2 regions of the Paenibacillus sp. YPG26 genome follow, and region 2 is predicted to be linked to the other one. Evidence: a T-box and tRNA genes for the amino acid it is inferred to sense, from the RefSeq annotation. Region 2 holds a T-box; the other holds one or more tRNA genes.

Region 1 (12,114 bases), 400 kb from region 2:
CGATAACTGTTATCCCGCCACCGACCACCATCAGGGCGCTGTAGCTCGCCGGGGACAGGTGAAGAACGGTACGCACATATAGTGTGATAACCGGGGTAAGCAGGCCGATGGCAAAGGACTGGAGAAATAAAGCCGGATACAGCATCCAGCTGACATTGAGATTCTTCCTAATCTCGGCGAACGTTTTTCGGAGATTGCCCCCTAGTTGACTAACTCCTCCGGCCATAAGCTTACTTTCCCCTTCGGGATGAAGCACATGCGGATCGGCTGTTTTGGTTTTTCTTTTACCAGGCAGAAGCAGAGATACGGCCAGCACCAGCGCCATACAGCCCAGCAGAATCCAGAATACCTTCCGGTAAGAGCCGTCTCCGATGAAGAAGTTAATTACGATAGGGCCGGCACCCGCTCCGCCCAGACTTGACATCTGAATAATGCCCATTGCGGTAGCAAAGTTATTGTTCTCGCTGCTCACTGCGGACACACCCATCATAATACAAGGCCACAGCGGAGCCGTTCCCATTCCAAGCAGTGCACAAGCGAAGACGATAAGCGCCGTATTGGAGGTATAGGCGATAATACCAACGGCGACAAAAGTCAGCACAAGTCCTATAGCCATAGTCATCCGGAACCCGATCCGTTCAATCAGCCAGCCTGAGGGGCTCCGGAACAAGTTGTCCCCGATGTACTGCATGGAGATGGACAACCCAATCGCAAAGGTGGTCAAGTGCAGAACATCGCCCATATATACCGGAAGAATCGTAACGAGAAGAGCGCCTTTAACAAATTCCACCAGGAACATGATAATCCATAAGTAAATAAAAACCGGGGTCATTAACCGTTTCGAAACCATTTTTGCCTTTGTAAGCTCCATACCTGCCTCCTTATCCTGCCTTCCGTTCCATTAATCTCTATCTATTTTGTCCCATTTTGAATCAGATTTACACGGACGCTCACCAATCTGCGCTTGCATTCCCGCCCCTATTTGCTATACTCAAGCTTGTTTATAAATTACACAAGAAAGGCAGTGACGGCTCAACATGGATCACAACCGTACGCCGCTTTTTACGGCTCTCAAAAAACATGCGGCTAGCAATCCCGTCCAATTCCATATCCCCGGTCATAAGAAAGGGGCAGGAGTGGACCCGGAATTCCGTGAATTTATTGGCGATAATGCATTCTCTATAGATCTGATTAACATTGCGCCGCTCGATGATCTCCATCAACCTACAGGGGTCATTGAGGAAGCACAGAAATTAGCAGCTGATGCCTTCGGCGCAGACTATACGTATTTCTCCGTACAAGGAACAAGCGGTGCCATCATGACCATGATCATGTCCATTTGCTCAGCCGGCGACAAGATCATTGTTCCGCGTAATATTCACAAATCCGTGATGTCGGCCATTATTTTTGCCGGTGCCAAGCCCGTGTTCGTATCCCCTGCACAGGACGAGAATTTGGGGATCAGCCATGGGATTACCACCTCATCTGTCCGCCGGGCGCTCAAGCGTCATCCCGATGCCAAAGCAGTGCTTGTCATCAACCCGACTTACTTCGGAATAAGCGCACACCTCGAGGAGATTGTAGAGCTTGCCCACAGCTTCCACGTGCCTGTGCTGGTGGACGAGGCCCATGGGGTTCATATTCATTTCCATGACGAGCTCCCTGTCTCCGCTATGGCGGCGGGTGCGGATATGGCTGCAACGAGCGTCCACAAGCTCGGAGGGTCCATGACCCAGAGCTCGGTGCTGAATCTGAACGTGAAGAACGGTTATGTCAACCCTCAGCGGGTTCAGACCATTATCAGCATGCTCACAACAACTTCGACCTCCTATATCCTGCTGGCGTCGCTGGACACCGCGCGGAGGAATCTGATGCTCAGTGGCAGACAGATGATTGAAGAGACACTGAAGCTGGCTGATTACACCAGAACCGAAGTGAACAAGATCGAAGGTCTCTACTGCTTCGGCAAAGAAATTCTGGGCGGAGAAGCCACTTATGCCCACGACCCCACCAAGATTACCGTCCATGTGAGACACCTGGGGATTACCGGATATGAGACGGAGAATTGGCTTCGGGAACACTACAACATCGAAGTTGAGCTCAGTGATATGTACAACATCCTGTGCTTCATAACTCCAGGCGATACCCAGGAGACCGTAGATACTCTGCTCAAGGCTCTCCGCGAGCTCGCAGCTGAGCATTCCGTGAACCCAGCCAATGAATTGGTTGTAAAAACACCAGAGATTCCGCAGCTCTCCCTGATTCCCCGGGATGCCTTCTACGCGGATACCGAGGTCATCCCGTTCAAGGAATCGGCTGGACGCATCATTGCAGAGTTCATCTATGTCTATCCGCCGGGTATTCCCATCCTGCTTCCGGGAGAGGTCATCTCACAGGAGAACATTGATTACATTGTCGAACATGTGGACGTTGGCCTTCCGGTTAAGGGTCCTGAGGATCGTAATATTCATCAAGTTAAAGTCATTGTTGAAGCAGATCCCATATTTTAGGTACATTAAGAGGATAACGTGCAGGTCAGACGATTTCAAGTTTGGCCTGTTTTTGTATGATTTTAGTAGAAAACATCTATCTGAAAATAAAAAAAGCCCCCAAAAGGGAGCTCTCGGCTTACAGTCACACGAAATTAAGATTCTTCCTGCGCGGAGACGATTTCGTTGTAAGCTTCTTCAACTTGACGCCATTCTTCTTCATCTTCGATATTGTAGAGCACCATCTTGTCGTCTTCTTCTTCCAGACGGAGAATAATGCCGTCAGCTTCCGGATTGTTACGTTCAAGCAGAAGAGCATAGACCTTCTCACTAACATCGAAAGTTTCAACGAGAACCATCTCCACATCCTGACCGTTCTCGTCTGTCAACGTGAGCACGAACTCCTCGTGATCATGGTCGTGATCGTGTCCGCAAGCTTCGTCGTGCTCATGTTTGTGATCGCTCATTGAAATACCTCACTTCGGGTTAATTTGTTAATTACTGTCGCATACTCTCGTATCGTAACATTTCCAATCATATAGGTCAATTTTGGATATGCTTCTTAATGCCTAACCGCCAATTGCATTTATGACCTTCTCACTAACCAGGACGTAGTCCTTGCTCTTGTTCATCTTCATATAGAAGTTGATCGTGTATTTGCCGGCAGTCTTGAAGTCATACGTGTAATCATGTGTCCTGAACCAGAAATTATCCTTCTGCTCCTTGCCCAGATCCTGGGACTGAATCGATTTCTCGGATCCATCAGGTCCCTTAATCGTGACCTTCACTGAACTGATGTCCACTTTCAGGCTGTCAATCTGGCAGAACACATTGAATTTAAGCTTACCCGCACTCACCTTACCAAAAGGCGTATCCCCTTTGAACAGAAAAATGTCCACATTCGGCTGGGTAAAAGCAACTCTTTTGGTCCCTTCATCATAGTCAATTAATCCATTCAATTCTCTTACGGGTACATAAGCTCTCCCATCCACCATGTAACCCCCGTCATCTATGTCCTGACCATTAATTATTAATCGAATCTTCTGCACAGCTGTATCGGCATAAATCATAGAACTGCCAAAGAGGGAAAAAGCCAGTACAAGTCCAGCCACTCTCTTCCATTTCATTCCCATACACCCTCCTTCATACCATGTTGTTATATGGTTATACTTCATATTTTCAATCAAGTTGCGGTCGTCCAGACCCTATTTTGTCCAGGCAGTCTTGACATGTTAAAGTATAGAAGTGAGATTAGTCCAGAGGAGTGAGATCATGGGTCTTCGATTACAAATGCTTGGCACAGGAGGAGCCTTTGCCAAGAAATATTTCAACAATAACGCACTGCTCTATACCGGTCATCAGACCCTGCTTATTGATTGTGGAGTAACCGCGCCAATCTCCTTATATCAGCTCGGTAAGACCTGGGCGGATATCAATGCTGTGTTGATTACACATATCCATGCGGATCATGTGGGCGGCCTGGAAGAGTTCGCTTTCCAAATGAAATACGTCTATCAACAGAAGCCGGTTCTCTACATTGCTGAACAGCTTGTGCAGCCGCTGTGGGAGCATACACTTAAGGGTGGACTCGGTCAGGATGGAATTGAGAGCCTGGAGGATGCCTTCGAGGTCAGACTGCTGCGGGAAGATCAGATAACACGCGTGGATGACTCCCTACAGGTCGAGATTATTCAGACGCCTCATATTGAAGGCAAGAAGAGTTATTCACTCTACCTGAATGGCGAAATTTTCTACAGTGCAGATATGACGTTTCAACCTGCCTTGCTGCAGCAGCTGGTGGGGGAACGGGGCTGCCGCAAAATTTTTCACGAGGTGCAGCTGACTGGCCAGGGCATCGTTCACACGACTCTAGATGAGCTTCTCACGCTGCCCTCCGAAATCCGCTCACAGATCAGCCTCATGCACTATGGAGATGAGATGGAGCAGTATCAAGGGCAGACAGCCGAGATGGAATTCCTGCGCCAGCATGAGATATATGAGCTATGAGCGCATTGGAGTCCCATTAGCGGTTGATTGACACGTACGGATCTGCCGCGATAGCAATTCATTTCGGTATTGAATGGTAAAGAGGCCATCCCGGCTAGGATGACCTCTTGCTTTTAACAGCTCATGTTATTCGAAATAAGGCAGGGCATCCAGATTGTTGGTCGGATCACCATCCGCATCGCCACGCAGATAGGTCTCTCCGTCCCTGCCCTTAAAAGCGTTAACGCCCGCAATAGAGCCTGCTTGGACTTCCTTCAGTGCTTCCTCGTAAGAGAGAACACGTCCAGATGAGGTCTTGAATGCGGATAGATCTCCATCCCCATTCTTCTGAACCGCTACGAACACTTCTCTGTCAGCATTAGGCATAAGTGGTCAGCTCCCTCTAAGTTCTAATTAATCACGTAATAGAAGGTAGCTTAACCCGTAGCCCTCTGGAATATTACAATTTCTTCTCCATTCTCACATGCAGAATCCCCGCGTCATAAAAGGGCTCTTCGGAGATTACCTTATACCCAAGCTTGGTATAGAAGCCTTCAGCCTGACACTGGCCGTCCAGAACGGCCTTCTCAAAACCGAGGTCTCTCGCCATTTGCTCCAGGGCAAGCATCAGAACCCGTCCGATGCCATGAGAACGAAATTCCTGGCGGACAGCAATCCGCTGGAGTTTGGCGGCATTATCCCTGTAGTAAGTAATCCGGCCCGTCGCCGCATATCTCCCATCCAGCTCAATCAGCACATGGTGGGAATCAGGTCCGATCACATCGAACTCGTCTATTTCAAGGTCCACGGGGACCTTCTGTTCCTGCACAAATACTTCCTTCCGGATCTCCAATCCTTGATTCAACTGCTCTTCCGTATGTACCGGTATAATGATGGCAGCCAAGACGTCACCTCTTCTAGTATGAATTAATCTTCAGCTGAATTATTATAACAAATAATATTAAGACAACAAAACAGTCGATCACTAAGAGATTCACTCCAGGATCGACTTTGACTGTAATCTGAATCTGCTCCCCGCAAACGGGTTACTGCCAATTATCCAGCTGCTCCCCACCCGGTGAATAGACATCCTCGATAACGGAAGGGTTGTAGACATCCTCTGTCACAGGTACATGGGGCATCGGGAAAGAAAACATGGAATCGCCAGGAACCCTTGTCGAATCATTCATGCCGCAGCCATTCAAAAATGCGAGTGAGCTGATTAATACGATCGTGAAGAGAGCCACTCTTGAGCCATGCCTAGTATTCCTCATTTGGTCTGACCTCCAGGTGTGTAATGAGCCTATTCCTTCCCATTTGAAGAGAGAATTATACAGCTGGAAGTTTGACATATGCTCACTAACCTGCTATGATATTATTTATCTAATCCATTTTTTGATCTGCTAGCTCAGCTGGGAGAGCACCATCTTGACAGGGTGGGGGTCAGTGGTTCGAGCCCACTGCAGATCATACTTGAAGAACCCTTACGGTGTAAGGGTTCTTTTGTTTTATCATTTACTCAAAAATGACCTAAGTGAAAATAAACGTACTTAGTGACTTTTGAAATTTCAACACATCTTCAATTAAGTTAAACATCAATTTATATTCTTTTGCACCAGTAGATATTATCAACCTATTTGTACTTGTAAAACCCTTTCTTTCTAATGCTATGGCATTAATCTTAGAGTAAGGAATAGATACAATAAATGATAAACTCATCTCATTAAGAGATTCTCGCTCTTCAAATATTACTCTCATATTTGTTAATACTGCTTGGTTTTTAAAAAGTGTATGTACTGATTCAATAGTCTCATCGTCTATGAGCAGATCTTCATAACCATTCTCAATGCTATTTACTTTCTTCCCGAATATCGCCATATTAACATCCTCTCAATGAATCCATTTAATTGTTTTTTTATAGTTATATTAACTCTAACCAGACATGATGGCAAATTCTAAACAACCATAAACTACAGTTACCAAGCTAGTCGCTAATAGCATAATCCAATCTTCCAAAAAAACTCCTACTCACTGTAATAAATACCCATACACAATCATACTATTAGATTATCTAGATTTGGTTAGAAATCACCATAAAAAGGGTAATATAGTTATGAAAGCGCAATCAAAGACTTTTGGCCTGTAAATGCTGTTGGAACGTTCTGTTAGTGGCTGTCTGGAACAATATGGCGGATATACAAGCTTGAAAACTAACTTTAATGTATCTAAACGGGTCTTGTCTACTGATTAGATAAGACTAAAGACTCATCTTTTATATTGCTCTCAGGAATATAGTCTCTTCGTCCGAAGTAATAGGTATGAGGAATTAATCTATCATGTGATGGGGGCTAAATTATGAAGACTAGTGCGGAGCTGGATCTGATTCAACTGAAAATGGCGGTTACATTGGAGCATGAGGTTGTAGTTAAATTATTTACTGGAGATATGATGACTGGAATCCCGAAATGGAACAAAAATCCTAAAGGCGTTCAGATTAGAACGGTTGAAGGTGCTGTATGGGTCCTGCTAGAAGAGATTGAACATGTGACAAGAATTATCCCTTTCAAATCATAAATGCTACATAAGCAATATTATATATTTGCAAGCACAAGAGGGTTCCCCACCGGGAGCCCTCTTATGCTTCTGTGTAAGTACGTATCTCCTCGCATTCGGCTATCTGTCATTAACCCGGCTAAATTACGTTTAATGGATTCAACTCACGACTAGGCGGGTTAACCTTACATATACCGGGAAATCCGGTGACATTCTATATCGTATATGAATGAAGGAGCTGAGTTGAACATGAGTATACCTGATGAGAATAGAAAACCGGGATTTAATGAGATCCCTGATGTAGATCCCAACCGTCCGGCAGCTACGGACGTGCTGGAAGACATGGTCGACGCTATTATGAATACCGGCGATGACGATGAAGCCAAGAAGAACTCCCAGAAGAAGGACAATCCCAACGACGATGGCACACAGCTAGTGTAGACAGACACACAGCTGTCTTGTAAGCAGAAAGAGCCCTGATTCAGGGCTCTTTCTGCTTACAACAGTACTCTATTATGTTTGCTTGCGCCGATACAGCGGCTTATTCTCCAGCGCACGTATAGGCGGCGTCCAACCTCCAGGATCGGCCATCGTATCAATTGCATCCTCGGCAGCCTGCATTTTGGCATCCAGCTGGTCAATCAAGTGAAGGGCCAAGGCTTCCGGCAGCTGAGGCTGAACCGGGCTTCCCCATTCTCCAAGATTATGATGGGAGAGAATCAGGTGCTGAAGCATAACGATTTTCTCGGAGCTGATATCCATGCCTTTGCGTAATGCTGCTTCTGTAATCCAGTTCACTGCAAGCGAGATGTGACCAATCAGCTTACCTGTAAAGCTGTATTCAGAGACGATCCCAAGCTCAGCGGTTAACTCTTCGGTCTTGGCGATATCATGAAGAATAATACCGGCGACGAGCAGATCACGGTTCAGGAACGGCCGCTGCATGACGATGAACTCAGCAAGCTCAAGCATCCGAACGACATGATATGCAAGACCCGCGTAGAAATTATGATGCATTCCCTTTGCCGCCGGATAATGTAGAAGCTTATCCCCCACCTTCTGGATGCATTCATCTACGATCCAGCGAAGCTCCTCATCCTGAATGCTGGCGGCAGCGCTTGTAATGGCATACACCAGATCATTCGGGGCGACGGGCGCCGACCTGATGAAATCGGTTATATGATGACCATCATCCGGGGAAGCAGGCCGAATCTGGGAGATCTTGAACTGCAGCTTATCCCGGTAAGTGTGAACCAGCCCTTTCACCTTAACCAGCATAGGCGCGAAGAAGGTTTCTTTGTCCGTGTGTGTCGCATCCCAGAACTTGGCTGAAATTTCCCCTGACGGGTCGGCAAGAATCAAATCGAGATAGTCCTTGGGTGCCGCTCCGTTCGTCTGCTTGATCCCTACGGACTTCAGCAGGTAGAATCCAATAATTTCTTCCCCATCCACAAATGCCTTAACCTGTTTCATCTGACAACTCCTATAAATATTAGATAGTAGACTGATATAAATCTACCATTTCTATTCTATTCCTACCACCTGATGCTGTGTGAAAATATTAGCCACCCGGTCAGCCTGCTCCGGCTTGCATTCCACCATAACAATCATATGTCCTTGAATCAAGTGTTCTTCATACTGACTGGCATCCTCCCGGGGAACTCCTGCCCCCATCAGAGCGACAATAAAGTCATCAGTACCCTCGCCGACCTTGGTTCCAGCCATCTTCCTGGCCGCTGAACCGGTTGCAATCAGTTCAACGGGCTCATCTTCAATCTCCGCAGTCACATTCTTCAGCATGCCGAATACACTTTTTCCCCCATTGCCCGCTTGGGGCTCACCCATATCTGTATTCTCGGAAATCTTATGCATATGCTTGATCTTGCATGACAACACAGATACTTCCTTCTCACCCAAGTCCGCTTTCTTAAGCTCATCAATCACAATGGACGTATCCTGTGATGTCTTGAATACTCCAATAATCAGCTTTGCCATGGTTATTCCCTCCCCGGTTACTTATTGACTATTACCCACTGGGGATTTAACGCCAAACATAGGACTTGCCCTGCGAGGTCATGCTCCTCGGAACTCTATATGAATCCCGGAGTTCTATGGAGAGGCAGGAATTTTTACATATCAACAGCCCAACAAGCTGGAACCTTACTAGGCACAGCTGTATATACTGAACCAAGACAAACGCCCACTTAGGAGGTATTATCAATGGCATATGGATTACAGCAGGACAATCAAGTGGTATATCAGGCGAACCCCAATATGGCACAGCAGCTAAAAGGGATCAAGGATCAAATTCGGAATCTTTGTTCCATTCACCTGAACCGTCCTGTCAAAGTAGTTACGATTGACGGCTATACTTACGAAGGAATTATCGTCAGCGCCGATGACCGCTTCTTGTACTTGAGCGTAACCGTTCAAGGCGATCAACGCTTTCTGGGAGCTCCCGGCAGCTTCTATTACAACAACACCATCCTGCCTCTAGTCCTCTATGAACTGTTGGTCATCACCCTGCTGATGTAGCCTCACCCGTTATATGAACAGAAGCCCCGGCAGTTGTTCCACACACCGCAGGGGCTTACTTCTCTATAGCCTCACTCAACAACCAGTTGTGTCCACTTATTCCCAAGGGCCTGCGGCTGATACCGCTTCATCTGATCCAGCAGATCTTCCGGCTCACTCGAGACCCTGATCAGGCTTAAGTGCGAATCATTAGAGAACCCTTCCTGAACGCTGTGCCTGATCAGCTCGATAAGCGGATCGTAATATCCATTAATGTTGAGCAGACCAATCGGCTTGGCATGTATCCCGATTTGTGCCCAGCATAATACCTCGAACAGCTCTTCGAACGTACCCAGACCTCCTGGAAGCGCTATGAATCCATCAGCGATTTCTCCCATTTTGGCTTTGCGCTCATGCATGCTCTCAACCTCTATAAGCTCCGTCAATTCCCGGTGCACGATCTCCCCGCGAAATAATCCTTTGGGCATGACTCCAATGACATGGCCTCCGCGCAGCAGCACTTCATTCGCGACTTCACCCATCAGCCCCAGCTTGGATCCTCCGTATACAAGACGGATACCCTGATCCGAAAGTGTACTTCCCAGCTGAATGGCCTGAGTCCGGTACTCCGGCTTCACACCGGGATTTGAACCCGCAAATACACATACTGTATTCATCTCTCAACATCACTCCTTATTCCTGTTAGCTCATGAGGATAACCCACATATAATCATTGTACTATACAGTGTATTAATTGTATTAAAAGCAGGCGAAAATATACATCGCGAGTCTACAAGCAGTGAAATTAACACACACATGGACCAACGTTATCACAAAAAAAGCACCCTTAACGGATGCTTCCTTAGTATCTGGAATTATGTGGGTTTAGCGGTCCATATGATAAGGGACCGTCGCAACAACAACATCCTTACGGGTGATCAGATAGGCCCGAATCATCAGGCTTGACTGGTTATGAAGCAGGTTCTGCCACCAATGCTTGGTAATGAACTGAGGGATAAGGATCGTGATATGGTCACTCTCGGCCTTCTTCCATTCTACCGTGTCTATAAATTTGCGCAGCGGACCAAGGATACTCCGGTAACGGGATTTCAGGATAATCAGCCGCACACCGGGATTCCATTCATTCCACCTTTGTTCAATTTTGCGGACCGACTCATCATCAAACCCTACATATACAGCCACCACATTGTCCGAAAGCGTCTTCGCATAGCTTACCGTATTCAGCACGACCCGCGTAACTCCCGCAACCGGAATAATCACTGTATTCCCCTTCGCGATGGGCTTCTCACTAAAGTGATCGATACGCAGCTGATCGGCTGTGTTCGTGTAATGCTGCTGAATTCTCATGAACATGTAGACCACGAGTGGCAGGAAAATAAAAATGACCCAGACCTGGCTAAACTTAGTGAAAATAAATATAAGCGTGATGGACAGGGTAGTCAGCATACCCACCGTATTAATGAAGAGCTTCAGCATCCAGCCAGAAGGCTTCAGCTTAATCCAGCGGATCATCATCCCCAGCTGGGACAGGGTAAAGGGAATGAAGACACCTACCGCATAGAGAGGAATCAAGCTCTCTGTATTCCCTTGGAACACCATGACCAGCACGGCGGACAGAATGCTAAGGAAGATAATCCCGTTCGAGAAGCCGAGCCGATCTCCCCGCACCATGAAGGCATGAGGCATGAATTTGTCTTTTGCCAGCATAAATGCAAGCAGCGGAAAAGCAGAATACGCCGTATTGGCCGCCAGGATCAGGATCACCGCGGTGGCACCCTGAATGATATAATACAGCACGCCCCGGCCAAAAGTGGACTCAGCGATCTGGGAGACCACCGTCTCCTCAGCCGCAGGCTTGATGCCGTACCAATACGCGAGCAAGCTGATTCCGATGAACATTCCTGCAAGAAGTATACCCATCATCATGAGCGTAGCCGCCGCATTCTTATCAGACGGCTTACGGAAGTTCGGAATGGCATTCGACATGGCCTCGACTCCGGTTAAGGCCGAACAGCCAGAGCTGAATGCTTTCAGGAGAAGGAACAGGCTTACACTTGATATGGTCTTGCCGAATTCAGGAGCGGCCGCGTGGGCTCCCCCGGTGATGTAATTAATGATTCCGCATATGATCAGGAAATAAATAGCTATGACAAAGAAGTAGATCGGAACAGCCAATATAGAGGCCGACTCCGTCACTCCTCTAAGGTTCATTAATGTTAGAATCAGAATCATGACTACGGCGATCAGAACCCGGTGGTCATGCAGTACCGGAAATGCGGAAGTGATCGCATCCGTTCCCGCCGAAGCACTTACCGCCACAGTTAATATATAGTCAACCAATAGAGAGCCACCAGCCAGCAGGCTTGGAGATAACCCCAAATTGTCTTTTGCCACGATGTAAGCCCCGCCGCCGCCGGGATAAGCGAATATAGTCTGCCTGTAAGATATAACAAGGATCGCCAGCAGCCCAAGGACGGCAATGGAGATAGGGATCGAATACCAGAGCGCCGCGAATCCGGCTGCCATCAAGACAATGAGAATCTGCTCCGTC
Region 2 (12,114 bases):
GTCCGCGACTCCAGCAGCTTAAGCGCTGCCTTCCAGTCACGTTCTACTATAACTTCCAAGCCCGGCTTCGCTGCCGTATCCCGCAGCTGCTGCACCAGCTCATACAACTTCTGCGCTTCCATGGCTCTGCGAAAATCAGGCTCGGTAAGGATAAGCGTATCCACTATTGGTAATATATGCTTCAAGTAGGCGTGATGATGCTTATTACTAAGCATCCCCATCATCAAATTAAGTTTTTTGTACTGAAAATTCTCCTTGATGCTTCTCGCGAGCGACTCCGCCCCTTCGGGGTTATGTGCTCCATCAATCACAATCAGCGGTTCATCCGACACCCGTTCCATTCTTCCTGCCCAGAATGTATCCCTGAATCCGGCAGTCACATCCTCATCCTCAAGCACAAAAGCCATGTACTGCCTGAGTACTTCCAGTACCATCATAACTCCGGCAGCATTCCTGCATTGATGCTCTCCAAGTAGAGAAATACTGAACTCCACATTGCGGAATGGTCCGCTAAAAGTCAAGTGCTGCTCAGTCGATGTGATTTCGTGACGCCTGTAATCAAATTGATCACCAAGCAGATAAAGCGTGCTCTTCCGGACAGCGGCCGTTTCTTTCAGAATGGCGACTGCCTCCGGCTGTTGGACACAGCTGACTACAGGGACACCCGGCTTGATAATTCCAGCCTTCTCACGGGCAATCGCTTCGAGGGTATCTCCCAGAATATCGGTATGGTCCATGCCAATATTCGTGATCAGGGAGACAATCGGCGTGACTATATTAGTTACATCCATTCTTCCACCCAGACCTGTCTCCCATACTACAACGTCCGGATAACAGACTTCGGCAAAGTACAAGATGGCCAGCGCGGTGCTCACCTCAAACATCGTGGGAGAGCCTAACTCCGACAGGGCCATTTCCTGTACATGCGGATAAAGACGGTTCGACAGTTCAATCAGTGTACTCTCGGGAATATTCTCCCCGTTGTATTGGAATCGATCTGTGAACTTCGTGATATAGGGGGAAGTAAAGGTTCCCACCGTATACCCGCTGACGACCAGTGTCTTGGTCAAAAAAGCGCAGGATGAGCCCTTACCATTCGTTCCAGCTACATGTATAAACTTCAACCTCCGGTGCGGATTATCGAATCGCTCCATGAGTGCTTCAATCCGTTCAAGACCCGGCCGGATCCCGAAAGGAATCAAGCCGTTAATCCAATCGACTGCCTCTGCATAGGTCTGCAGCGGGGCTGTTGTTTTGTCTTGCATGAGAGAACCTGCTCCTTATAGTGGGATATACCCTCCCAAACCCTAACTTCCAGGAAGGGCCCCAGAGGGACTTCCCTCTGGACACCCGAATATTTCGGCGGGAGGCGGGGGTGATGAGCACCTGATCGGCTGAGGCGCCTGGAACGCTTGCCACCCCCGTTCGGGGGTACGCTTGACGCCAGTGCTCCTGCCCGTACTTGGAACTTGCGTGCTGCAAGCCGCTTGTCACCCCCGTTCGGGGGTACGCTTTGGGTTGGGCGCTCCTTGGATGGAGCATTGTTGTTACTTTCTTGCAAGGAGCGCTCTCCCTGCGGGATTCGCTGCTCTTTCGGCGCACGGCGGTGTGGGGCTGACGCGTCAGGTTACCCTTTGAGCTCCTCAATGCGGGCCAAGACTTTGGCACGCTTCTCGGAGTAGTCCTGCATCTTCGCCTTTTCTTCCTCAATTACTTTGGCTGGAGCTTTGGCCACGAAGCCTTCGTTGCCCAGCTTTTTCTCAACCCGTTCAACCTCTTTGGTAAGGTTGTCGAACTCTTTTTGCAGGCGGGCAATTTCTTGTCCAATATCTATTAACCCTGCCAGAGGGAAATAGAGCTCCGCTCCGGTTACGATCGCACTCATCGCTTTGTCCGGTGCCTCGGCATCAACAGCTACGGAGAAATCGGAGGTGTTACAGAATCTACGCACATAGTTCTCGTTGCGGCTGATGATGCTGTATGCCTTCTCGGAACCCGGCTTCACGATCAGTTCCACCTTCTTGCTCATTGGAACGTTAACCTCAGCGCGAACGTTTCTGACTGCGCGGATAACGTCAATCAGGAGATTCATCTCTTCGACCGCATCCGGAGCTTCAAGGGCGGTATCGTATTTAGGCCACTCGGCCAGTGTAATTGTCTCTCCACTATGAGGAAGGTGCTGCCAAATCTCTTCGGATATAAACGGCATGAACGGGTGAATCAGTCTCTGTGTACGGTCAAGCACGTAAGCGAGTACGGATTGCGTCTTGCTCTTCGCAGCCGCATCCTCCCCATATAAGGTAAGCTTCGCGAACTCGATATACCAGTCACAGAGATCATCCCAGATGAAGTTGTACAGCAGTCGTCCCGTTTCCCCGAACTCATAAGCGTCGATTAGACGGGTAATATCCCGTGCTGTCTCGTTGAAGCGATGCAGAATCCAGCGGTCTGCGGTACTCAGATTGCCGGTAATATCGATATCTTCATATTTGACGCCTTCCAGATTCATCAGCGCGAAGCGGGAAGCATTCCAGATCTTGTTGGCAAAATTGCGTGCCTGCTCCACCTTCTCCCAGCGGAACCGAAGGTCCTGTCCAGGTGTGCTGCTGGTTGAGATCATATATCTCATTGCGTCCGCGCCATACTTCTCAATGACTTCAAGCGGATCAACCCCGTTGCCAAGCGACTTGGACATCTTGCGCCCTTCGCTGTCGCGCACAAGACCGTGAATGAGCACATCCTTAAACGGAATTTGGCCTGTAAATTCAAGGGCGGTGAAGATCATCCGGGCTACCCAGAAATAGATAATATCGTAGCCGGTTACCAGCACATCGGTTGGATAGAACCGCTTGAAATCCTCATGCTCCACATCCGGCCACCCCAAGGTCGAGAAGGGCCACAGTCCGGAGCTGAACCAGGTATCCAGCACATCCTCATCCTGGCGCCATTCTTCCCCTTCCGGTGCTTCTGTACCCACAAAGATCTCACCTGTAGTCTCGTGATACCAAGCCGGAATCCGGTGTCCCCACCACAGCTGCCGGGAAATACACCAGTCACGCACATTTTCAATCCAGTGCAGATATATTTTCTCAAAACGGTCCGGTACAAAGTTAACTCCGGCGCCAGACTTTTGCGCTTCAATCGCCTTTTCAGCAAGAGGGCCCATCTTCACGAACCATTGGGTTGACAGATACGGCTCTACCACAGCTCCCGATCTTTCACTGTGACCCACCTGGTGAACATGATCCTCAATCCGGATAAGCACCCCGAGCTCCTGCAGGTCTTGGACGATTTGTTTGCGGCATTCGCTGCGGTCCAGTCCCTGATACTTGGCTGCATCCGCATTCATCGTACCGGTCTCATCCATCACTGTAATTTGCGGCAGATTATGTCTCAGACCTACTTCAAAGTCATTCGGATCGTGTGCGGGAGTAATCTTAACCGCGCCGCTTCCGAATTCCTTATCAACATACTCATCCGCAATGATCGGAATAGCGCGGCCCACAATCGGCAGCACCAGCGATTGTCCAATCAAATGAGCATAACGCTCATCCTTAGGATGCACGGCCACTGCCGTATCCCCAAGCATAGTTTCGGGACGTGTGGTAGCCACCGTAATATGGCCGTTTCCGTTCTCCAGCGGATACTGCAAGTGATATAAGTGACCGTTAACCTCTTTATACTCCACCTCGATATCAGACAGTGCGGTACGCGCTGCCGGATCCCAGTTAATAATACGTTTGCCCCGGTAGATTAGGCCTTTGTTATACAGCTTAACGAATACCTCGCGTACGGCCTTGGACAGTCCTTCATCCAGCGTGAACCGTTCACGGGAGTAATCGAGAGAGAAGCCCATTTTGGACCATTGCTCGTGGATAGTCTCTGCATACTGATCCTTCCATTCCCATACCTTCTCCAGGAATTTCTCTCGTCCCAGATCATACCGGGTCTGTCCTTGTTCACGAAGCTTTTGCTCTACTTTGGTCTGGGTTGCAATCCCCGCATGGTCGGTACCCGGAAGCCATAGAGCGTCATAGCCCTGCATCCGTTTGGCTCTTACCATAATGTCCTGAAGTGTGAAGTCCAGCGCATGACCGATATGCAGCATGCCTGTTACATTCGGTGGTGGAATTACGATGGTATAGGTCTCGGCATCCTTACGGCTCCCCGCTTCAAAAAAGTTGCCTTCCTTCCAGTAGCGGTACCATTTCTCTTCCGCAGATTTCGGGTCATACGTCGTAGGCATATTTGCCGTAGACGTCTCTTGGTTCATTTCTGACATAACACATACCTCCGATATTTTAGGGGAGTTTGTTCTGTTTAGATCCCATTTTCCTGCAATTATTCCCATATTAAATGGAATGAATCAAAGATGAACGTCTGGAACCTGGCAACCACTTATTGCGGCAGGTAACCGACACGCAGTCTTTTGTTCAATCCATATTAAAAGCGGAATAAGTAAAAAAAACAAAAAAAGCCCTTCGTCTCAAAGGACGAAAGGCTTATCTTTCGTGGTACCACCTTTGTTTCGCGAACAGACCTTAGCCTATCTTCAGCTCTTATTCGCGACACTCAGACAGATAACGGCTGTAACCGGCCCATTCTGACAGAACTAATCCTGCTCAAATGGACGACTCCCGGGCGACTTCGGTCAGCTGCATCCTGCGAAACCTCACAGCGCCTGCAATTCCGCTCTCTGAAGGGCACACTGCCTACTATTCCCGTTCGATGTCTTTGCTTATTTATCCCTATAATAATAACTTGGATGGCAGCGATAGTCAATAATAGGCATTTAGATCCCTCCTATACATGGCAAAGAGCCTGTGCACACACCACAGGCTCTTCAAGGTATTAGGGAATATAAAGAACCTGGCCTTCCTCCAAGCTCTGCTCGGACAACCGGTTGTACAGTAGCAGCTCCCGCGGATTAATCTGATAGCGGTCCGCAATTACATCAATGGTCTCTTCCCGCTGTACGATCACAAGCTTTACCTGCCGGAAGGGTGTCTGTTCCTGTACGCCCGAGATGAACAAGCTCTTCCAGCGTACATCCTCCTTATCCTCGGTGAGGAGTTCCTGGGTGTCCTGCACCGAGGTCTCCAACACTTCCGGTTCTTTGGGCGGACGTCCCGACTGAAGAAGCGTACTAAGAGGAACATGGTCAACTGAGGCCTGGTCCGTCAGCTTTTTGCTGCCAAGCGCAATTTTCATTTCAGGCCGGTCTTCCACGTGAGGTTCAATTACGGGTTCAGCAGCCTCAAGCTCCTGGACATTCTCGAGATACTCCTCAGCCGTGTAGACTCTGTCGCCTTCATCAAGCACGATCTGCTCCTGTGCAGGCTGCCCGGTATGCCACAGGTTCGAAGCCTCTTGTAACTCAGTCTTCACAGGCTGTTGTTCTTGCGATAATGTCCGAGGCTCTTCATCCGTATCCACCTTTGAACCCGTATCCGCAAATGATTCCTTGTCCGCCCATAACGGCGAGAGCGAGGATGCGGGGGCTGATTCCAGTGCAGTCTCTCTCTCTTTCGACGGGGGAGAGGAATCATTCTGCTGCACAAGCTCTGGAAGCGACCAGATAGGCTCTGAGCTTGGCGGATCGAATTGAACCGCGGAAGGAGCAGAGGCCTCTTCCCGGACATCTAATCTGTCCTCCTGATCTACAAGAGCCTCCAGACCTTCCTCCTGTTCCTCACGCTGGGTCTCATGGGATACCGAATATTCCTCATCGCTCCATTCCCCGGTTCCCGGAACATAAGCAATCGTCTCAATTCCACGCAAAGACAGAACACCCGTAATGTTCAAGCTGTGCGGACTCAGTACATCAACATCGAAATTCTCAATCTCGACAGTGATATCCTCAAGCCGATTGACCCGGCTCAGCGGAACTGTAATTTCAACAGGAATGAGATGGGTCAGCTCCTGTGTTCCCCCATCCCCGCGATATAGACCCGACACATGCAAATGCCCCCGCAGCGATGCATATTCATCACCTGGAACGACCTGAATTCTTGGTAGCAGCTCCAGCTCAACCAGTTCCTGAATGCCAATGACTTCTTCCGATAGATGAACACGTTCATAGATATCGAACCTTAACCCATAGGATTGATCTGCCAAGGGTATAACCTCCTTATACGCATATCCAAACAAGGTTTCTCACTCGTTTAATCTATATGCTTCAAAAAGGAGAGCATGCCACTCTTTTTTGACAGTATCGCAAGTTTCTCTCTAGGATTCCGGTAACAGCCTGCGATGCAGCTCTATAAATTCTTCGGGCCAAGGATCCTTGATGTTCAGTATCTCTCCAGTTAAAGGATGCGGAAAAATTAAGGATTCTCCATGCAGGGCCTGGTAATTGAAGTATCGGGTACTCCCCCCATACAACGCATCTCCTATAAGGGGATGGCCTATATGACTCATATGCACACGGATCTGGTGGGTTCTTCCCGTCTCTAGTGTCAAGCGCACCAGACTGGCGTCTCTCAGGGTGTCCAGAAGAGTCACCAGGGTTGCTGCGGGCTTGCCTGTATCCGAGACCCGCTGGCGCTTCGCGTGATGGCGGTCCCGTCCAATTGGCGCTTCCACCCGGAAGGCCGGACTTTGTACAATTCCTTGAACCACAGCAACATAGACACGCTCAATCTTCTTCGTACTCATCGCCTCATCAAGAATAAGCTGCGCAAATTCATTCTTGGCATATAGAACCGGCCCGGAAGTGAACTCATCGAGCCTGTGGATATGGCGAACGGCAGCCTGCTCGCCCTGGCCCATATAATGGGCCGCTACCACATGGGCGAGTGTCGGCTGCCGTTCATCTCCTGTCGGGTGAACCTTCATACCTGCCGGCTTATGCACTACAAGACAATAATCGTCCTCATACAGCACATCAATTCCAGTCCAACAAGGCTCAAAACCATAGTCACGAGGCGGGAAGAGCCGTATCCGAATACGGTCCCCTGCCAGCTTGATTCCGTCCTCGTGTTCCAATCTGCTGAGCATCTTAGGAGGCATTCCCAGCGTATCGATCAGCCACTGGCGTACAGCGGACCGTGGACTGTCCGGATGCTGAGGAAGCTTGCCTGGCATCACTTCCAGCCACTCTCCGCGTCTGACCGCACTTCCTCTATAACTCATATCTTCTGGAGAGCACGACGGTTCGCTTCAATCGTCGCATCAATGTCTTTTTCCGTATGAACGCCCGAGACGAACATACCCTCGAATTGGGATGGAGGAACGCTGATTCCCTCGTCCACCAATGCCGCAAAGTATCGATTGAACAGCTTAAGATCACTTGTCTTCGCTGTCTCATAGTTAATGACCTTCTCATCTGTGAAGAATGGGCATACCATAGAACCGACACGGTTAATGGACAGGGGGATTCCCTTCTCCTTCGCATTGGCAGCAAGACCTGCTTCCAGCCTTGCGGAGAGAACCTCAAGCCGTTCGTACACCTCTGGTGTGAGCAGCGACAAGGTGGTGAAGCCCGCAGTCATAGCCAGAGGGTTCCCGCTAAGAGTACCCGCCTGGTAAATAGGGCCCGACGGTGCAATCTGCTCCATGATCTCCCGGCGGCCGCCATATGCGCCAACTGGAAGACCGCCTCCAATCACTTTACCCAGACAGGTAAGATCGGGGGTCACACCATAGCGGCCTTGCGCACAGTTCAAATGAACACGGAATCCTGTCATGACCTCATCAAAGATCAGCAGACTTCCATATTGGTTCGTGATCTCCCGAAGCCCTTCCAGGAATCCTGGAAGCGGAGGCACAACGCCCATATTTCCGGCTACAGGCTCTACAATGATAGCTGCAAGCTCTTCCCCGAATTTTTCAAAAGCAAGCTTAACCGATTCCAAATCATTGTAAGGCACAGCAATCGTGTTAGCGGCCACACCTTCCGGTACGCCCGGGCTGTCAGGCAGGCCAAGTGTCGCAACACCTGAGCCGGCCTTGATCAACAGGCTGTCTGCATGACCATGATAAGAGCCTTCGAATTTCATAATCTTGCTGCGGCCCGTATATCCTCTGGCGAGGCGGATCGCGCTCATCGTAGCCTCAGTTCCTGAACTAACCATGCGCACAATATCTATCGATGGAACACGTTCTGTTACGAGCTTGGCCATCTCCGTCTCAAGCAGGGTGGGCGCGCCGAAGCTTGTCCCTTTAGCGGCCGCCTCCTGCACGTTCTTAACTACCTCCGGATGGGCATGTCCCATAATGAGAGGCCCCCACGAGCCTACATAATCAATGAAAGAATTGCCATCAATATCAAAGACACGTGGGCCTTCGCCCCGTTCGATGTATATTGGCGTTAGTCCTACGGATTTAAAAGCGCGAACCGGGCTGTTGACACCCCCGGGGATATATTTCTTCGCCTGATCAAAAGCCTGGCGTGACTGTTCATCACGGCGGCCTGCGGAATTGTTGCTCATGCCAGAGACACTCCTTACCTCAATGATTGATTTGCCAAGCCAGTCTAATTACGCTCCCGCAGCCAGCGGGCCATATCTTTAGCGAAGTACGTAATAATGATATCCGCACCCGCCCGCTTCATACCGAGCAGCATTTCCGTCACAATCGCCCTCTCATTAATCCAGCCCTGCTGAGCAGCCGCCTTCACCATGGAGTACTCTCCGCTGACATTATAAGCTACAAGCGGAAGGTCGAATTGGTCACGAAGTACGCGAATTACATCCATAAAAGCAAGCGCAGGCTTCACCATCAGCATATCGGCGCCTTCCTGCACGTCAGATTCAGCCTCGCGAAGCGCTTCGCGGATGTTCGCAGGGTCCATCTGGTAGGTCTTCCTGTCTCCGAACTGGGGAGCGGAGTCTGCGGCTTCACGAAATGGGCCGTAGAAGGCTGAAGCATATTTTACCGAGTAAGACATGATAGGAACATGCGAGAATCCAGCTTCGTCAAGTCCCTTGCGAATAGCGTACACGAATCCATCCATCATATTCGAAGGAGCTATAATATCGGCTCCCGCCCGGGCTTGAGATACTGCCGTTCGTGCCAGCAGTTCCAAAGACTCGTCATTCAGGACATCACCATGCACAAGGCCATCGCGTTCAAAGGTATGTACCATCCCGCAGTGTCCATGGTCCGTGAATTCACAAAGACAAGTATCAGCCACAACCAGCAGGTCTGGATACAAGGACTTGATGACTCTGGTAGCTTCCTGGACAATTCCGTTCTCATCAAAGCCCGAAGAGCCTACGCTGTCCTTCTCAGATGGAATCCCGAACAGAAGAACTGCAGAAATACCGAGTTCTACAATCTCCTTCAGCTCCTCTTCCAGCGTGTCCAGAGAGAAATGGAACACTCCCGGCATGGAGCTGATCTCGTTCTTCACTCCACTGCCATAGGTGATAAAGATAGGCTGTATGAAATCATCAACCGTGAGCACTGTCTCACGCACAAGTCCCCGAATGGCAGCATTTTGACGCAATCTGCGGTGTCTAACAATTGGAAATGCCACTGTAGTGTTGCCTCCTTAATGATATCAAAGTATATGATAACGCCTATTGTTCTGATAAGGTGCCCATGTTCCAATTGCATAATGAATGAATAAGGCCATCCAGTGTCGCTTCCTCAGCCACCATCGCAACCTTAAATCCGTACTCTTCAGCAGTTGCTGCGGTCACCGGACCTATACATGCAACGACCGCATTGCTTAACGCTAGCACCGGATCCTTAAGTCCCAGACGCACAAGCGCCTCAACCAGATTCCGAACCGTTGAAGAGCTGGTAAATGTAATCGCATGAATTCGATCCTTTTCGATCAATTTCAGCAGTTCATCATCTTCTTCGCTTACGGCCACAGTCTCATACATTACAGCTTCCGTCACCGATAGTCCCTTCTCACGCATGAATTCCGGCAGCCAGGCTCTAGCCAGGTTCCCCCTTGGCAGGAGAACGGTCTGACCGGCCTCAAGCTGCTCTCCATAAGCCTCTGCAAGTCCTTCTGCCTGGAACCGTTCCGGCAGAGCCTCAGCCGTAATCCCTCTGCGCTGCAGCTCATCCTTGGTTGCCGGACCTACAGCGACAATACGCGCGCCATTAAGGGAGCGGATATCCTTACCCTGATGGTACAGATGCTCGAAGAAGTATTTAACCCCATTCACACTGGTAAAGAAAACCCAGTTATATGAATCCAGCTTCGTCATAGCATCCGCAACCGCTTGCTTGCTCTCTTCACTTTCTGGAAGCCGCGTCTCAATTACAGGGAATTCATAAGGCTCTCCGCCAAGGTCCTCAATTCTCTCGACCAGTTCACTGGCCTGAGACCGCGAGCGTGTGACCAAGATCCGCTTGCCGAATAAGGGCAGTGATTCCGCCCATTTCAGCTTATCGCGCTGCAGAACTACATCACCAACGACAATAACTGCAGGGGGTTGAAAATTCGCCTCTAATACCTTTTGCTCGATATCCGCCAGTGTCCCTATAAGGGTTGCCTGTTCAGCTCTTGTCCCCCATCTGACCAGCGCAACCGGCGTGTCAGAAGGTCGTCCGTGCTTGATTAATTGCCGGCTGATATAACCGATATTTGATACGCCCATCATAAAAATCAGCGTTCCAGTAGCTTGAGTCACTTTATCCCATTGGATCGAATGCTCCAGCTTATCCGGACTTTCGTGTCCGGTAATTATAGAGAGTGAGGATGCATAATCCCTGTGTGTAACCGGAATTCCGGCATATGCAGGAACGGAGATAGCGGAGGTAATCCCGGGAACAATCTCGTATTCAATTCCGTTCTGGCGAAGCAGATCCGCTTCTTCTCCAACCCTGCCAAAAATCGTGGGATCTCCGCCTTTAAGGCGGGTAACAATCTTTCCCTCAAGAGCCAGATCCACCAGAAGCTGATTGATGTCCTCCTGCCTCATCGTGTGACGGTCAGTTCGTTTGCCGACATAGATTTTCTCCGCTCCACGCTTCATATGCTTCAGAAGTCTGGGGCTGGCCAACCTGTCGTACACTACAACATCTGCCCTCTGAATACAATGAAGACCCTTCAACGTAATAAGTCTGGCATCACCAGGTCCTGCTCCAACAAGATATACTCTCCCCGCCATGATTATCTCATCCCCTAACTTCAGACAATATTTCCTCCGCACCCTTGGATCGGAGGGCGGAAGCCACTTCTCTTCCCAGCAATTCCGGGTCGTTACCCGTTGAGCTTTCTTTAAGAATGACAGTTCCGTCCGGCGAGCCAACTAACCCGGTAAGTTCAAGCTGGCTTTCACTGCCGGATTCCTGAGTCTCTGGATGAACCAAAGACGCAAAAGCCCCAATCGGGATTTGGCAGCCTCCATTTAGAGCTCCAAGGAAACTCCGCTCAGCAGCCACGGTAAATGCAGTCTCAGGATCATTATACAGCGATAGCAGATGCCGGACTTCCTGGTCATTTTCGCGGCATTCGATACCCAGCGCCCCTTGTCCTACCGCTGGCAGACAAATATCTACAGGAAGGTAGGAAGTAATACGGTCCTCCCAGCCCATGCGGAACAGACCCGCCGCGGCCAGAATAATCGCATCAAAGCCTTCGGTCTCCAGCTTCTTCAGACGGGAGTCAATATTGCCGCGAATGGCCTCAATGTTCAGATCAGGACGATAAGCCTTAAGCTGACTGGCTCGGCGCAGGCTGCTGGTACCCACTTTGGCCCCCTGCGGGAGCTCGTCAAGTGTCAAGCCTCCCTTGGAGATCAGCGCATCCCTGTAGTCTACGCGCTTAGGGACTGCCCCGTTCATCAGGCCATCAGGCAGCTCGGAAGGCATATCCTTCATGCTATGAACAGCAAGGTCAATCTCCCCATCGAGCATCGCCTGCTCGATCTCTTTCACAAAGAGCCCTTTCCCGCCAACTTTAGACAACGTGACATCAAGGATACGATCACCCTTGGTTACGATTTTCTTGATATCGAATTCAAAAGGCAGGGAATGAAGCTTGCACAGTTCCTTCAAAGCCTCAATCACCTGTCCGGTCTGAGTTAATGCCAGCTGACTTTGTCTTGTCCCAACTATAATCTTGCGCATCTTCTCAAGCTCCTTTATGTATTAATTATAAGATATATTACCCTTGATCCAGGCCTTAATCTGCTGCTCACTCCATGG

The links. A T-box is a leader RNA that pairs with one kind of tRNA and senses whether it is charged. The one in region 2 lies ahead of LDO05_RS05445 (valine--tRNA ligase), so its partner is inferred to be a tRNA-Val.
Region 1: it encodes a tRNA-Val, which carries the amino acid that the T-box ahead of LDO05_RS05445 (valine--tRNA ligase) is inferred to sense. The anticodon was not compared.

What each region holds. Positions count from the first base shown of each region.
Region 1 covers NZ_CP084530.1:1,563,702-1,575,815, reverse strand. Annotated here, with positions in the region: gene LDO05_RS07320 (MFS transporter) at 1-871, opposite strand, end outside; gene LDO05_RS07315 (aminotransferase class I/II-fold pyridoxal phosphate-dependent enzyme) at 1,038-2,510, shown strand; gene LDO05_RS07310 (DUF1292 domain-containing protein) at 2,645-2,956, opposite strand; gene LDO05_RS07305 (copper amine oxidase N-terminal domain-containing protein) at 3,059-3,616, opposite strand; gene LDO05_RS07300 (MBL fold metallo-hydrolase) at 3,762-4,496, shown strand; gene LDO05_RS07295 (DUF3892 domain-containing protein) at 4,623-4,862, opposite strand; gene LDO05_RS07290 (GNAT family N-acetyltransferase) at 4,936-5,379, opposite strand; gene LDO05_RS07285 (hypothetical protein) at 5,522-5,749, opposite strand; tRNA gene LDO05_RS07280 (tRNA-Val) at 5,873-5,945, shown strand; gene LDO05_RS07275 (PH domain-containing protein) at 6,006-6,353, opposite strand; gene LDO05_RS07270 (hypothetical protein) at 6,831-7,049, shown strand; gene LDO05_RS07265 (hypothetical protein) at 7,278-7,469, shown strand; gene LDO05_RS07260 (3'-5' exoribonuclease YhaM family protein) at 7,542-8,501, opposite strand; gene LDO05_RS07255 (general stress protein) at 8,553-9,023, opposite strand; gene LDO05_RS07250 (hypothetical protein) at 9,249-9,563, shown strand; gene LDO05_RS07245 (LOG family protein) at 9,635-10,219, opposite strand; gene LDO05_RS07240 (APC family permease) at 10,428-12,114, opposite strand, start outside.
Region 2 covers NZ_CP084530.1:1,165,193-1,177,306, reverse strand. Annotated here, with positions in the region: gene LDO05_RS05450 (bifunctional folylpolyglutamate synthase/dihydrofolate synthase) at 1-1,265, opposite strand, end outside; gene LDO05_RS05445 (valine--tRNA ligase) at 1,628-4,273, opposite strand; T-box leader at 4,487-4,738, opposite strand; gene LDO05_RS05440 (LysM peptidoglycan-binding domain-containing protein) at 4,852-6,117, opposite strand; gene LDO05_RS05435 (RluA family pseudouridine synthase) at 6,229-7,134, opposite strand; gene hemL (glutamate-1-semialdehyde 2,1-aminomutase) at 7,131-8,432, opposite strand; gene hemB (porphobilinogen synthase) at 8,477-9,481, opposite strand; gene cobA (uroporphyrinogen-III C-methyltransferase) at 9,525-11,075, opposite strand; gene hemC (hydroxymethylbilane synthase) at 11,083-12,036, opposite strand; gene LDO05_RS05410 (precorrin-2 dehydrogenase/sirohydrochlorin ferrochelatase family protein) at 12,058-12,114, opposite strand, start outside.